3 regions of the Microbacterium sp. SSM24 genome follow, and region 3 is predicted to be linked to each of the others. Evidence: predicted binding sites of a transcription regulator. Region 3 holds the regulator's gene; each other region holds the start of a gene.
The links. The regulator HrcA, encoded in region 3, represses chaperone genes, less so after heat shock. The targets are predictions, from matches to a motif close to TTNGCACTCGNNNNNNNCGAGTGCNAA.
Positions count from the first base shown of each region.

Region 1: the regulator HrcA is predicted to act here: its motif matches at 3,117-3,143, upstream of groES (co-chaperone GroES).
Region 2: the regulator HrcA is predicted to act here: its motif matches at 2,022-2,048, upstream of groL (chaperonin GroEL).

Region 1 is NZ_JAPDNQ010000001.1:630,260-635,419, reverse strand. It holds gene rimI (ribosomal protein S18-alanine N-acetyltransferase) at 1-252, shown strand, start outside; gene tsaD (tRNA (adenosine(37)-N6)-threonylcarbamoyltransferase complex transferase subunit TsaD) at 249-1,361, shown strand; gene OL358_RS02990 (hypothetical protein) at 1,358-1,897, shown strand; gene OL358_RS02985 (class I SAM-dependent methyltransferase) at 1,881-3,080, opposite strand; gene groES (co-chaperone GroES) at 3,225-3,521, shown strand; gene rarD (EamA family transporter RarD) at 3,755-4,687, shown strand; gene OL358_RS02970 (metal-sensitive transcriptional regulator) at 4,911-5,160, opposite strand, start outside.
Region 2 is NZ_JAPDNQ010000001.1:284,402-289,561, forward strand. It holds gene OL358_RS01280 (hypothetical protein) at 1-347, shown strand, start outside; gene groL (chaperonin GroEL) at 369-1,988, opposite strand; gene OL358_RS01290 (cold-shock protein) at 2,159-2,356, opposite strand; gene OL358_RS01295 (LytR C-terminal domain-containing protein) at 2,492-3,061, opposite strand; gene OL358_RS01300 (DUF3263 domain-containing protein) at 3,106-3,360, opposite strand; gene OL358_RS01305 (DUF2332 domain-containing protein) at 3,370-4,359, opposite strand; gene msrB (peptide-methionine (R)-S-oxide reductase MsrB) at 4,431-4,838, shown strand; gene OL358_RS01315 (nitroreductase family protein) at 4,835-5,160, shown strand, end outside.
Region 3 is NZ_JAPDNQ010000002.1:603,665-608,824, forward strand. It holds gene OL358_RS14825 (HIT domain-containing protein) at 1-285, opposite strand, end outside; gene OL358_RS14830 (16S rRNA (uracil(1498)-N(3))-methyltransferase) at 336-1,070, opposite strand; gene dnaJ (molecular chaperone DnaJ) at 1,074-2,189, opposite strand; gene hrcA (heat-inducible transcriptional repressor HrcA) at 2,244-3,284, opposite strand; gene hemW (radical SAM family heme chaperone HemW) at 3,380-4,597, opposite strand; gene OL358_RS14850 (DUF1990 family protein) at 4,605-5,160, opposite strand, start outside.

The DNA of each region.
Region 1 (5,160 bases), on a different contig from region 3:
CGGGGCCGCGCGCTCCTGCGCGCATTGGTCGCCGAGGCGGTGCGCCGCGGCGTGCACGAGGTCTTCCTCGAGGTGCGCGCCGACAACCCCGTCGCGCAGGCGCTGTACGCCTCCGAGGGATTCCTCGAAGTCGGGCGGCGTCCGAGGTACTACCAGCCCGACGATGTCGACGCCGTCGTGATGAAACTCGACGCGCGTGCGTGGTCCGTCGCGCAGACGCCGTCGGCCGAGGACGCCGGGGTGTGCACATGAACCGCGCCGAGCCGCTGATCCTCGGGATCGAGACGAGCTGCGACGAGACCGGCATCGGCATCGTGCGCGGCCGGACCCTGCTGTCGAACACGATCGCGAGCTCGATGGATGAGCACGCCCGGTACGGCGGCGTCGTGCCCGAGGTCGCCGCCCGCGCCCACCTCGAGGCCCTGGAGCCCGCGATCCTCGCAGCACTCGCCGAGGCCGACGTCGCGCTGGCCGACCTCGACGCGGTCGCCGTGACCTCCGGTCCCGGACTCGCGGGTGCGCTGATGGTCGGAGTGGGCGCGGCGAAGGCACTGGCCGTGTCGCTCGAGAAGCCCCTCTACGCCGTCAACCACCTCGTCGGGCACATCGCGGCCGACATCCTCGATCTCGATTCACCCGCTGCGCGAGCGCTCGATCCGGCGGCGGCGCCTGCGGCGGGGGCGCTGGAGTACCCGACCGTCGCGCTCCTGGTGTCGGGCGGGCACACCTCCCTCCTCCTCGTCCGCGACCTCACGAGCGACGTCGAGCTGCTGGGCGAGACGATGGACGACGCGGCCGGCGAGGCCTTCGACAAGGTGGCGCGTCTGCTCGGACTGCCGTACCCCGGCGGTCCCGAGATCGACCGGGCCGCGGCATCCGGCGATCCGGACGCGATCCGGTTCCCCCGTGGGCTCTCTCGCGCCAGCGACATGGCGGCCCACCGCTACGACTTCTCGTTCTCGGGGCTGAAGACGGCCGTCGCCCGGTGGGTCGAGCAGCGCGAGGCTGCGGGCGAGCCGGTGCCCGTCGCGGACGTCGCCGCGGGGTTCCGCGAGGCGGTCGTCGATGTTCTCGTCACCAAGGCCCTCGCGGCGTGCCGTGATTTCGGTGTGCCGCGTCTGCTCCTCGGCGGTGGCGTCATCGCGAACAGACGGCTGCGCGAGGTCGCTCTCGAGCGTGCTGCCGCGGAGGGCGTGACCGTGCGCATCCCGCCCCTCTCGCTCTGCACCGACAACGGCGCGATGATCGCGGCGCTCGCCGCCGAGCTCATCATGTCGGGGCGTCCGCCGTCGACCCTGCGATTCGGCGCCGACTCGACGCTCCCCGTCACCGAGATCCAGGTCGCCGAGGACGTCGCATGAGCGGGGGCGAGCGGATGCCTGTCCCCGCCGACGAGGGAGCCGAGGCGACGCCGGAGCCTCCGGTGACCAAGCCTCCCGCGCACGATCCCTCCCGCCCCGCCGTCGAGCCGCCCTCGGCCGACGTCAGCGTCGCGGACGAGGCATCCGTACTCCCCGGCGCCCACCGCGGCGGATACCTGCGCCTGCCGACCGCACCCGTGGCCGTGACGAAGCAGTCCGCGCCCGCCGAGCCCGGCACCGAAGAGGATGCGCCTCCGGTCGTGGCGCAGTGGGCGCTGCCCGAGCCCGAGCCGCCGCAGCGCGGACTCGCCGCGTGGGCGCTCGTGTTCTCGATCGGCGGGCTGATCGTGTCGATGTTCGTCGGCTGGGGCTTCCCGATCGGCCTGGTCGGAGTCGTCTCCGCCATCCTCGCGCTGCGTCGGCCGCTCGAGAGCCGGGCGATCGCCGTGTGGGCGCTCGTGATCGGCGTCGTCTCGATTCTGTACAGCGCCGGGTGGCTCCTCTACGCAGCCGGGCGCATCACGGCCGGCGGCTGACCCGGTCGGCGAGCACCGCGATCCTGCCCGAGCCGACGCGCGCGAGCAGGAGCGTCGCCTCGGCGTCTCCGCGCAGCTGGAGCTTGCGACGGAACTGCGCCGGATCGACGTCGACCCCGCGCTTCTTGATCTCGAGGCGCCCGATCCCATGACGGCGCAGCGCCGCGTTGATCGCGGGCACCTTCGCCGGCATCGCCTCGCGCACACGGAACGACGACACGAACGGGCTCGTGAGCGCTGCATCCGAGGTGAGGTAGGCGATGTGCTCGTCGAGCATGCCGGCGTCGAGCGAGCGGGCCACGTCGCCGATCAGCCGAGCGCGGATCACCGCTCCGTCGGGCTCGTGGAGGTACGCGCCGAGTTCTCGGACCGGTTCATCCGCCGAATCGGCGGGGGCCGTGAGCTCGTGCGCCTCGTCACCGCGGATCACGAGTGCCGCCCGCCGCGCACCCTCCCGTGCGAGCGGTCCCGACCACAGCACCAGCTCGACGGTCGAGCCGTCGGCGCTCACCCACTGCGCCTCGAACTCGTCGGGGATGAGTTCGCGGTCCAGGCCGGGCCCGAGCTTGATCCCGGCGGGCAGGCGGCGCCCGAGCTCGAACGTCCAGTCGAGCGAGGGCGACCAGTCCTCGGGTCGTGTACGAGTCGTCTCGGTGTGCCCGGCGGTGCGGCGAGCGGGATCGAGCCATACGCCGTCGACGTCCGTCAGATCAGCCGTCTCGGCCGTGCCGTGCCGCACGTCGGCCGCGGCGCCGAACGGTGCGAGGTTGTACGCCGCGATCGCCGCGGTCACCTCGTCGGCGTCGACGGCGGTCACGGCGATGCCCAGTCCCGCGAGGCCGAGAGCGTCGCCGCCGATCCCGCATCCGAGGTCGGCGACCCGGCTGAGCCCCGCGTCGCGGAACCGACCCGCGTGACGGGCGGCGATCGCCAGACGGGTCGCCTGCTCCAGACCCGCCCGGGTGAACAGCATCCGCTGCGCGAAGGGACCGAACTTCGTCTCGGCACGCGCGCGCAGCCGCGACTGCGTGACGACCGCCGAAACGAGATCGGGGGAGTGGCCGTCCTTGCGCAGCCGTGAGACGGTGCGCGCGACATCGGCGGCCGAATCGATCGCCGGGAGCGCATCGAGCAGCCGCAGGCCCTCGGGCGTCAGCAGTGCGGTCAGCTCGGCCATCTCCACCGGCCCAGCCTACGTCCGCCACACGACGTCACGCGGCTGGCACTCACGTTGCGTGAGTGCCAGCGCATCCCTAGACTTGTGATCAGCACTCTCCACACCAGAGTGCTAACGAGTCTTCAGTCTCAAGGAAAGAAGAGGTAGACCGTGTCGGTTTCCATCAAGCCGCTCGAGGACCGCATCGTCATCAAGCAGGTCGAGGCCGAGCAGACCACCGCGAGTGGCCTGGTCATCCCCGACACCGCCAAGGAGAAGCCCCAGGAGGGCGAGGTCGTGGCGGTCGGCCCCGGTCGCATCGACGACAACGGCAACCGTGTTCCGCTCGACGTCTCCGTCGGCGACCGCGTGCTCTACAGCAAGTACGGCGGCACCGAGGTGAAGTTCGGCGCAGACGAGTTCCTCGTGCTGTCGGCTCGCGACGTCCTGGCGGTCGTCGTTCGCTGATTCTCGCGCACACCGCGTTCCGAGAGGGTCGGATGCTTCGGCATCCGGCCCTCTCCGCGTTCGATGTGGCAGGGATCGCACGTTCGACGGCAGTTCGCGGTGGTCGCGCCGTGCCGGCGTCCTGCGAGCGGTCCTAGGCTGGAGCGGTGAGTCCTGAAGCGTCGTCCGCGTCCGAGCAGAGCGAGGATCTGACCGAACTCGGAGCATGCGCGACCGCCACCGCCGGCATCGGCATCGTTCCGGGGGCTCCGGCCGAAGGCAAGGATTCGGCTCGCGAGCACACGCTCGGCGGCATCTACGCCTTCACGGCCTACCTGCTGTGGGGCTTTCTCCCGCTGTACTTCCTCCTGCTGATGCCGATCGGGCCGTTCGAGCTCGTCGCGTGGCGGATCCTGCTCTCGCTGGTCTTCTGCGTCCTGCTGATCGCCGTCACGCGGTCGTGGTCGCGCATCGGCGCGATCTTCCGCCAGCCGCGGCTGCTCGGCCTCACCGCCCTCGCCGGCGGGCTCATCTACATCAACTGGCAGGTCTTCATCCTGGGCGCTCTGACCGGTCACGTGATCGAGACGAGCCTGGGGTACTTCATCAACCCGATCGCGACGGTGCTCCTCGCGGTCCTCGTGCTGCACGAGCGCCTGCGCGTCACGCAGTGGGTCGCGATCGGGATCGCTGCGCTCGCGGTGCTCGTCATCATCGTCGGCTACGGTTCGGTCCCGTGGATCGCCCTCACCCTCGCGGCGACCTTCAGCCTCTACGGCCTGGTCAAGAAGCGCGTCGGCCCCTCCGTCGACGCCGTGAGCGGCCTGACGCTCGAGTCGATGTGGCTGGTCCCGGTCGCCACCGTGATCCTCATCGTCGTGAACGCGACGACGGGGATCGTCTTCGGCGCCGAGGGGACCCTGCACACCGTGCTGCTGAGTCTCGTCGGCGTGGTCACCGCGATCCCGCTCCTCTTCTTCGCCGCCGGCGCGCGCCGCACGTCGCTGACCGTGATCGGTCTGCTGCAGTTCGTCGCACCGGTCCTGCAGTTCATCATCGGCGTGTGGCTGCTGCAGGAGCCGATGCCGCTGGAGCGATGGATCGGATTCGGCCTGGTGTGGGTGGCGCTCATCATCCTGACCGTCGACTCCGTCGTCCACGCGCGCCGCGTGCGCGCCGCGGCCTGAGGCACAGGCCGGCGTCCGCGGGCCGGCGTCCGTGGCATCCGGGGCCGGCATGGCCCCCAGGGCAGGCATCGTCCGCCCAGGAGATCTCCCGAAAGCAGGAGATCTCCCGAAAGCAGGATGTTCCTCGGTGAACCCTCCTGTGCTCCGGAGATCTCCTGCGTTGGGGATCTGCCGGGGGGGCGGAGGGAAGCGGCTCGCGCGGGGCGGCGGCGGAGCGGTCGCGTCAGCGCACGAGGCGTGCGATCGCCCGCGTCGCCTCGCTGATCTTCGCGTCGGCCTCGGGTCCGCCCAGGCGCGCCGCATCCACCACGCAGTGGCGAAGGTGATCGTCGAGGAGCCCCACGGCCACGGCCTCGAGTGCACTGGTGAGCGCGCTGATCTGGGTGAGGATGTCGATGCAGTACTTCTCGTCCTCGACCATCTTGTGGATGCCGCGTGCCTGCCCCTCGATCCGCTTGAGGCGGTTGAGGTAC
Region 2 (5,160 bases), on a different contig from region 3:
AGGATCTCCTCGATCTCACGGTCACCCCGTCGGGTGAGACGGTCGAATCGACCAGCGTCATGGTGCAGGGCGATGGCACGGATGTCTGGGTCGACTCCGCTGCCTGGCTGCTCACTTTCAGCGGAGACCTGTCGGGTCAGACGACGATGGAGGAGGGTCTCGCACGGTGGACGGACCCCGCCGGCCAGACCTTCACCCAGCTGCTCCTGCTGCTCTCGGGTGCGTTCATCGGCGTCGCGGCATCCCTCGCCGTCGAGCGGCTCTATTTCTGGACGCTGCACCTGCGCAGATCCGGCACCGGGAACGCCGAAGGGGCGCCTCCCGAAGGAGACGCCCCCGTGGTCTAGTGCCAGACGGGTCAGGACCTCTCAGAAGTCCATGCCACCGGTCGGGTCGCCGGCGGGTGCCGAGACCTTCTCGGGCTTGTCGGCCACGACGGCCTCGGTGGTGAGGAACAGGCCGGCGATCGACGCAGCGTTCTGCAGCGCCGAGCGGGTGACCTTCACCGGGTCGTTGATGCCGGCGGCCAGCATGTCGACGTACTCGCCCGTGGCGGCGTTGAGGCCCTGGCCCGCGGGGAGCTCGGCGACCTTGTTCGCCACGACACCCGGCTCGAGACCGGCGTTGAGGGCGATCTGCTTGAGCGGAGCCTCGATCGCGACGCGAACGATGTTCGCACCGGTCGCCTCGTCGCCCGTGAGATCGAGACCCTCGAAGGCCTTCTTGCCGGCCTGGATGAGAGCCACGCCACCGCCGGCGACGATGCCCTCTTCGACGGCTGCCTTCGCGTTGCGGACGGCGTCCTCGATGCGGTGCTTGCGCTCCTTCAGCTCGACCTCGGTGGCCGCGCCCGCCTTGATGACGGCGACGCCACCGGCGAGCTTGGCAAGACGCTCCTGGAGCTTCTCGCGGTCGTAGTCGCTGTCGGTGTTCTCGATCTCACGACGGATCTGCGTGACGCGACCCTCGAGCTGACCGGCGTCGCCGGCACCCTCGATGATCGTGGTCTCGTCCTTCGTGATGATGACCTTGCGCGCACGGCCGAGCAGGTCGAGCGTGGCGTTCTCGAGCTTGAGACCGACCTCTTCGGTGATGACCTGACCACCGGTGAGGATCGCGATGTCCTGCAGCTGCGCCTTGCGACGGTCGCCGAAGCCGGGAGCCTTGACGGCGACCGACTTGAAGATGCCGCGGATCTTGTTGAGCACGAGGGTCGCGAGAGCCTCGCCCTCGACGTCCTCGGCGATGATCAGGAGCTCCTTGCCGTCCTGGATCACCTTGTCGACGATGGGCAGAAGGTCCTTGATGTTCGAGATCTTCTGGTTCGCGATGAGGATGTACGGGTCCTCGAAGACGGCCTCCTGGCGCTCCGGGTCCGTGACGAAGTACGGGTTGATGTAACCCTTGTCGAAGCGCATGCCCTCGGTGAGCTCGAGCTCGGTGCCGAAGGTCTGCGACTCCTCGACCGTGACGACGCCTTCCTTGCCCACCTTGTCGATGGCCTCGGCGATCAGGGCGCCGATCTCGGGGTCACCGGCGGAGATGGACGCGGTGGCGGCGATCTCCTCCTTGGTCTCGACCTCCTTGGCGTCGGCGAGCAGCTGGGTCGTGATGGCCGCGACGGCCTTCTCGATGCCCTTCTTGAGCGAGATGGGGTCGGCGCCGGCCGCGACGTTGCGCAGGCCTTCGCGGACCAGCGCCTGAGCGAGGACGGTGGCCGTGGTGGTTCCGTCGCCGGCCACGTCGTCGGTCTTCTTGGCGACCTCCTTGACGAGCTCCGCGCCGATCTTCTCGTACGGGTCGTCGAGCTCGATCTCCTTGGCGATGGAGACGCCGTCGTTCGTGATCGTGGGAGCGCCCCACTTCTTCTCGAGCACGACGTTGCGACCGCGGGGGCCAAGCGTCACCTTGACGGCGTCGGCCAGGATGTTGAGGCCGCGCTCGAGGCCGCGACGGGCCTCCTCATCGAAAGCGATGATCTTTGCCATGTGTGTTTCGTCCTCCCAGGACGGGCTTATGGATTAGCACTCAACGAACCGGAGTGCTAATCCATTCTGGCACTCACCCCTAGGGAGTGCAAGCCGCCGCGACCGGTGCCGAAACACGTCGAAACGGGATGCCGCGGCATCCCGTTTCGATTCGACCGAGGGGTGAGCGATCAGACGACGCGCACCGACTCGGCCTGCGGGCCCTTCTGCCCGGTGCCGACGGTGAACTCGACCGTCTGGCCTTCCTCGAGCACGCGGAAGCCCGACATGTCGATGTTCGAGTAGTGGACGAAGACGTCCTGTCCCTCCGCCGTGATGAAGCCGAAGCCCTTCTCGGCGTTGAACCACTTGACGGTGCCCTGAGTCATGCGAATCTCCTGATGCTGGTACGACTGGGTTCATCGTATGCATGGCTCAGGACCGGCTGCTGTCCCGCAGGCGAGTTGTTGACACGCAGGGACACAAGTATTTACCGGCGCGAAACACACGCGCCGGCCACCGCATCAGGGGGTGGGCGTGGGGCTCTGCCCGGCGGCCGTGCGATCGAGGCCGATCACGACGGTCAGCTGCTTCGTGTCGGGGCTGGCGGGCTGGTAGACCTCGCTCTGCTCGATGCGTGCGCCGCCGATGACCCCGGCGAGGCCCGCCGCAGCGGCCTCGTCCTCTGCTCCGACGTAGTAGACGGTCGTCTCGGGGAAGTCATCGGCGCTCGCGTCGCTCGGCAGCACCGATCCGTCCGGCCAGCCGGCCGCGACGACGACATCCTTCATCTGGGTCGCGAGCCCCTGCTCGGGCGTCGCGTTGAGGATCACGACCTGATAGCTCGTGTCGATCACCGGCGTCACCTCGACCGTGGGAGCGATCGTCGGCTCGGGTGTCGGGAAGAGTTCGATGCGCCCCGATGCGAGAAGCGTGCCGAAGATGCCGACCGCGATCAGGACGATCGTCGCGAGCGCAGCCCACAGCAGCACGACCCACCCGCGCATGCGGGGATTCTCGGCTCGATGGGCACCGACGCGATCCGCATCCGGGAGGTCGTCGAAGCGATCCCGGGGGAAGGACGATCTCGACACCCGACGATCCTACCGGCAGCCCGCAGAAGAACCCGCCGCCAGACTCAGAGCGTTCTCCCGCCGGCGGCGCGGTCCTCGCGAGCACGAGTACGGGCGTCGTGCAGCCGGCGCAGCCGCTTCACGAGCATCGGGTCGTGGGCCTGGGCCTCGGCGGTGTCGATCAGCCGCCCGAGCAGCTGGTAGTAGCGCGCCGGAGACATGCCCAGATCGGCGCGGATGGCCTCCTCCTTCACCCCGGCGTGGCGCCGCCACTCGCCCTCGAAGGCGAGGATCGCGAGGTCACGCTCGGAGAGGGGCACGTTCTCACGCTATCCGCGCGAGAAGCGATCGCCCGCGCGCCACTCCACGGATGCGCCGAGCGGGTCGACGGCGGCGAGGGGCGCACCGTCGCGTCCGAGCACGAACCCGCCCCACGTCGCCGGGTCGACGGCTGGATGCCAGTGGTCGTGCAGTCCCGGCGGGTCGATCGAGACCCACACCGCGTCGAGGTCCCCCAGCTCCGCGAGGAGGCGCTCCCGCCCCGCGCGGGGGACGTGCGGCAGCACGCCCGGCGTCGTGACGACGAGCGTCGCGCCCGCGGGCGCGAGCGCCGCCGCGCGCGAGAGCACCCCCGGAACAGTCGCGTCCCCGGCGATGAGCAGCGGCGGGTCAGCGGCCGCGACGTCGAGGGCGGCGTCGATGCGATCGGCGCGCCCGCGCTCGCCCGGCCACACCAGCGAGGTGAGGAACCGCCGGTCCGCCTGGTCCGCGGCATCCAGCGGTGCCAGGTCGACGCCCGCGCGCCACACGACCTCCGGCATCCGCAGCGGCGGATCTCCCGTCACTGCGCACTCGAGCACGACGCGCGACGGCCCGTCCGCAGGGTCGAGAGCGACGCCGTTCGAGAACCGGTACGAGTACCGGTCGGGGAAGAGGCACAGTCCGGCGCTCGCCCCGAGCTCGAGCAGCGCGACGGGGCCCGCGACGGTCGCGAGCGCGGGCAGCAGGGCGGCGCACCGCAGTGGCTCGTTCGTCTGCAGACTGCGAGCGGATGCCGCGGCCACCACGTCATCCGCGTGCGACGAGAGCCAATGCGCCCACTGCGGGAACGGCGCCTCCGGCGCTCCGAGCATCCGGCTGACGGCGAAGACGAGCGGGGGCTGGCGATGTGTCGGGGGTATCAGCGCGATCGTCGCCGCGACCGCCGGATCGGCGGCGACTCCCGCGGCCCACTCGGCGTAGAGGTCGCTCCGGCCGGGCGCCTCCTCGCGTGCGAAGCGGCCGTAGCGCTCGACGACGGCGGCGAGATCGGTTTCCACTCCCCCATTCTCGCGGCCGACGTCCAGCCTGCGCGGACCGCCGGGCGCCGGACTGGGGTTGAATGGATGCCATGACCTACGCCGTGGACAAGAGCGACGACCAGTGGCGGGCGGAGCTCAGCCCGCAGCAGTACGCAGTGCTGCGCGAAGCGGGGACCGAGCGCGCCTGGACGGGTGAGCTGCTCGACGAGGGCCGCGCCGGCCTCTACACGTGCGCCGCGTGCGGCACGGAGCTGTTCCAGAGCGGAACGAAGTTCGATTCGCACTGCGGCTGGCCGAGCTTCTACGAGTCGATCCGGCCCGAGGCCGTCGAGCTCATCGAGGACCGCAGCCACGGGATGCTGCGCACCGAGGTGCGCTGCGCGAACTGCGGATCGCACCTCGGCCACGTGTTCCCCGACGGTTTCGGCACGCCGACCGGCGACCGCTACTGCATGAACTCGATCTCGCTGAGCTTCACCCCCGAAGAGACGGCATGACCCTCCCGGCGCACCCTGCCCTCGAGGCGGTGCGCGCGCGGCGCTCGTGGTCGAAGGTCACCGACGAGGCGCCGACCCATGCGGAACTGCTGACGCTCGTCTCCGCCGCCGGGCGCGTCGCCGACCACTCCTCGATGCGGCCGTGGCGTCTGATCGAGCTGCGCGGCGCCGATCGCGAGCGGCTGGGCCGCGCGATGAACAAGGCCGAGGGCGACAAGGGCGCGTCGTCGAAGCCGCTGCGCGCGCCGCTGCTCATCGCCGTGGTGGCCAGCTACAAGAAGAGCGACAAGGTTCCCCGCTGGGAGCAGGAGGCCGTCGCGTC
Region 3 (5,160 bases):
GGTCTGGCCCGCGTTCGGGCCGGTGTTGAAAACGAGGCGGAAGTCGCCGTCGGCGTGCTCCGCCGCCAGGCTGTTCGCGAGGCCGACGACCTCGGCGAGGAGACCGGGGTCGCCCGCGGCGAGCTCGACGACGTTGCGGTACTCCTCGCTCTTGGGGATCACCAGGAGGTGGACCGGAGCCTTCGGCGCGATGTCGCGGATGGCGAACACGTTCTCGGTCTCCGCGATGATCTCGGACGGGATCTCCCCGTTGCGGATGCGCGTGAAGATCGATGGATCGCTCATGCTCCGAGTCTACCGACGGGGTGCGGCGATCGGACGGGTGGTACCGACCGTCACCACCGGCCGAGCGCCGCGCTCACGACCGCCAGCGCGGCCGGCCCGGCGGTCGATGTGCGCAGCACGCTGTCGCCCAGGCGCACGATCGCCGCACCCGCCGCGGCGAGCCGCTCGAGCTCCTCCGGCGCGATGCCGCCCTCCGGTCCGACGACGAGCAGCACGTCGCGGTCCTCGTGGGCGAGCTCGAGGCGCGTGAGGCGCTCGTCCCCGGTGGGTTCGAGAACGAGCGCGAGGGATGCCGCGGCCCGCGTCGTGAGCTGCGCGGTGGTGACGAGCGGCGAGACCTCCGGGATCCAGGCGCGATGGGCCTGCTTCGCGGCCTCGCGCACGATCGTCGACCAGCGGGCGCGGCCCTTCTCGGCCTTCGCCGCATCCCACCGGGACACGCTGCGCGCCGCCTGCCACGGCACGATCTCGTCGACGCCGAGTTCGGTCGCCGCCTGGATCGCGAGCTCGTCGCGGTCGCCCTTGGCCAGGGCCTGCACAAGCACCACGCGCGGGCGCGGGGGCGCAGCATCCGTCCGCCCTTCGACCCGCACGACGACCTCGCGCGGCGCGACGGACTCGCAGCGCCCCGTCAGCCACGCACCACGACCGTCGCCGACCGTGATCTCCTCGCCGACCCGGACCCGGCGCACGCTCGCCGCGTGGTGCGCCTCGGAGCCCGTCAGCACGACCGTGTCGCCGGGACCGGCGGACGTCGGCTCGTCGAGCACGAAGTGCAGTGCCACGGGTCAGCCGTTCCGGAACCGGTCGCGCAGCTTGGCGAAGAGTCCCTGATGGAACTCGGCGAGGCGCGGGCTCGGCGCCTTGGTGCGCTGAGCGAAGTCCTCGATGAGCGCGCGCTCCTTGGCGTCGAGGCGCGTGGGGGTCACCACGTGCACGCCCACGCGCAGATCGCCGCGCTGGGACCCGCGCAGGGGCGTGATGCCGCGACCCTTGATCGTGAGGACATCGCCGCCCTGCACGCCGGGCCGCAGCTCGAGGTCGACCGCGCCGTCGAGCGATTCGATGGTGGTCGTGGTGCCGAGGATCGCGTCGGGCATCGACACCTCGAGCGTGGCGAGCAGATCGTCGCCGTCGCGGCTGAACACCTCGTGCGGCGCGACGGTGACCTCGATGTACAGGTCGCCGTTCGGGCCGCCGGCAGGACCGACCTCACCCGAGCCCGGCAGTTGCAGCCGCAGGCCCGTCTCGACGCCCGCGGGGATGTCGAGCGACACGGTGCGACGCGCACGCACGCGGCCCTGGCCCTGGCACGTCGCGCAGGGGTACGGGATGGTCGTGCCGTAGCCCTGGCAGATGTTGCACGGCTGGTTGGTGAGTACATTTCCGAGAAGGCTGCGCACCTGGCGCTGGACGTGACCGGTGCCGTGACAGATGTCGCACGTGACCGGCGAGGTCCCCGGCTGGCAGCACGAGCCCTGGCACGTCTCGCACTGCACCGCGGTGTCGACCTCGATGTCACGGTGGACGCCGAACACGACGTCGCCGAGCTCGAGTGTGACGCGCACCAGTGCGTCCTGACCGCGCTCCCGGCGCGACCGCGGCCGTGCCCCTCGCGATCCGCCGCCTGCCGCGCCGAAGAAGGTCTCGAAGATGTCGTTGAACCCGCCGAAGCCGCCGGCACCGCCGAATGGGCTGTCGGTGCCGCCCATGTCGTAGCGGGCGCGCTGGTCGGCGTCGCTGAGGACGTCGTACGCGTGAGTCACGAGCTTGAACCTCTCGGATGCCTCCTCCCCCGGGTTCACATCGGGGTGGAGTTCGCGCGCAAGACGCCGGTAGGCCTTCTTGATCTCGTCGAGAGAAGCGTCTCGCGAGACGCCGAGGACCTCGTAGTGGTCAGCCACATTCGCCTTCCTGCCCGCGGCCGGCCGCGGGGATCGTGGGGGTGCGCGTCCGCGTCAGCGGCTGCTCTCGTCTTCCTCGAGCATTCGCGTCAGATAGCGTGCGACGGCACGGACCGCCGCGAGATTGGTGGGGTAGTCCATGCGCGTCGGGCCGAGCACGCCGACGCGGGCACGCGAGCCGGTCGCGTCGTAGTCACTGACGACGACGGATGCCTCGGCCAGACCGAACGGCTCGTTCTCACGCCCGATGCTGGCGGCGAGACCCTTCTCGTCTGCCACCATCTCGCCCATCAGGTTGAGGATCGTGACCTGCTCCTCGATCGCCTCGAGCAGCGGGTAGATGCTGCCGCGGAAGTCCGCCTCACGGCGGGCGAGCGTCGCGCTCCCCGCCATCACGAGGCGATCCTGGCGGAATTCGTCGAGCTCCTCGGCGACCACACGGACGATCGCGGCCGTGGCGGCCTCGTGCGGCGCCGCGGCCGCCGGGGCACGGTCGAGGTGATCCGCGATGCGCTGCAGGCCGTCGCGCACCGGACGTCCGACCAGCAGGGTGCCCAGCTCGGCGCGGATGCGGGCGAGGTCGGCGTCGTCGAACTCGTCGCGCACGATCGCGATCCGCTGCGAGACGCGACCGGTGTCGGTCACGACGATCACCAGCATCCGACCGCCGCCGAGCTGCACGAGCTCGACGTGGGTGACGTTCGCACGCGCGAACGACGGGTACTGCACGATCGCGACCTGGCCCGTGAGCTGGGTGAGGGCGCGAACGGTGCGCGCGAGCACGTCATCGAGATCGCCTGGTCCGTCGAGGAACGAGGTGATCGCGGTGCGCTGCGCAGGACTGAGGGGCCGCACCTCGGCGAGATGGTCGACGAACACGCGGTAGCCCTTGTCGGTGGGCACGCGGCCCGAGGAGGTGTGCGGCGCGGCGATGAGCTCCTCGTCCTCGAGAAGGGCCATGTCGTTGCGGATGGTCGCAGCCGACACGCCGAAGGCATGCCGCTCCACGATGGCCTTGCTGCCGACCGGCTCGCGCGTGTCGACGTAGTCCTCGACGATCGCGCGCAGCACCTGGAGTCCGCGCTCGCTGACCATCCCGCCTCCTCACGCCCGTACTGGCACTCGCATGACTGGAGTGCCAATTCTACCGGATGCCCCGCCGCGTCGCCGCGATCGCAGCGCGCTCTCGTCTAGTCGGTCAGAGCCCGCACCACCGCGTCGGCGAGAAGCCTGCCCCGCCGCGTGAGCACGATGCGTCCGTGGATCGCCGACGGCCCGTCGATGAGCCCGTCCGCGATGAGCGTCGCCACCGCGTGACGACCCTCGCCGAGAACCTCGGACACGGGGAGCCCTTCGCGGATGCGGGTGCGCAGCAGCACGTTCTCGAGCGTGCGCGCCGCGACATCCGGCACCTCCCGGCCCGCCGCCGGCGACTCCCGTGAGGCGAGGCGCTGGGCGTACGCGGCGGGGTGCTTCACATTCCAGAAGCGCACGCCGCCGATGTGGCTGTGCGCGCCAGGACCGAAACCCCACCAGTCCGTGCCCTGCCAGTACGCGAGGTTGTGGCGCGATCGCTGCTCATCGCTGCGCGCCCAGTTCGACACCTCGTACCATTCGAAGCCGGCCGCACCGAGCGCGTCGTCGACGAGCTCGTACATGTCGGCCTGCAGGTCGTCGTCGGGAGCCGGCACCTCGCCTCGCCGGATCTGGCGGGCGAGCTTCGTGCCGTCCTCGATGATGAGCGCGTACGCCGACACGTGGTCTGGTGCGAGGTCGACGGCCGTGCGCACGGACGTGCGCCAGTCCTCGAGCGACTCCCCCGGTGCGCCGTAGATGAGGTCGACGCTCACGTCGAGTCCGGCGGCCCGCGCCGCGGCGACCGCCGTGCGGACGTTCGCCGGATCATGCGTGCGGTCGAGCGCGGCCAGCACATGCGGGACGGCCGACTGCATGCCGATCGAGAGCCGGGTGACGCCGGATGCCGCGAGCTCGGCGGCCACGGCATCCGTGACGGTGTCGGGGTTGGCCTCGACCGTCACCTCCGCGCCGTCGGCAATGCCGAAGGCGTCGCGCACGCCGGCCAGCATGCGGCCGAGGTCGCCGGGCGGAAGCAGGGTGGGCGTCCCGCCGCCGAAGAAGACGGTGGCGGCCGGCCGCCGCGGACCGATGCCGTCGAGGATCTGCCGGGCGAGGGCGACCTCGCGCAGCAGCGTGTCGGCGTACTGGTCCTGCCGCGCCCCGCGCAGCTCATCCGACGTGTAGGTGTTGAAGTCGCAGTAGCCGCAGCGCACGCGACAGAAGGGCACATGGAGGTAGACCCCGAATGCCGTGGCCGGATCGGCCCGGGTGCCCGCGGGGAAGGAGCCGTCTGCGGGGACCGGCTCACCCAGGGGAAGCGCGGCTCCCATCAGCGGCTCACGAGGGCGTCGTGTACAGCGGCGAGATCGCGCGCAGGTACCGGGTGAACAGCTCGCGTCGCCGGCGGCGGACGAGGCCGGGGAAGGTCCGGTAGAGCAGCGCCTTCGGCGTGTCGAAGGCGCGCACGGTGAACCAGACCTCGTCGTTCTCGTACCAGTCGAGCATGAACGACTCCTCGCCGGACACGACCGAATCGCTGACCGTGCCCAGGGCGAACCCGATGCGGCGCGGCTCCTCGATCGCGAAGATCACGCGGAGCTCGGCATCCGCTCGCAGTCCCCGGACGCGGCCGTCGACATGCACCGTCGTGCCGGCTCCGACATACGGTGTGCCGTCGGCGTCGTAGCGCAGGTCGGACTCCGACCGGCTGGGCGCGATCGGGTGCCCCTCGGCGTCGAAGCTCACGCCCGAGTACATCGGACCGGATGCCGGCCGCACGTCCGTGAGATCCAGACCCGCTCCGCGCTGCGCGGTCCACGACAGCAGGGCATCGCTGGCACCGCGGAAGCGCGATTCACCGCTGCCGATGCGCCACGACTGCTCGGCGGGGATG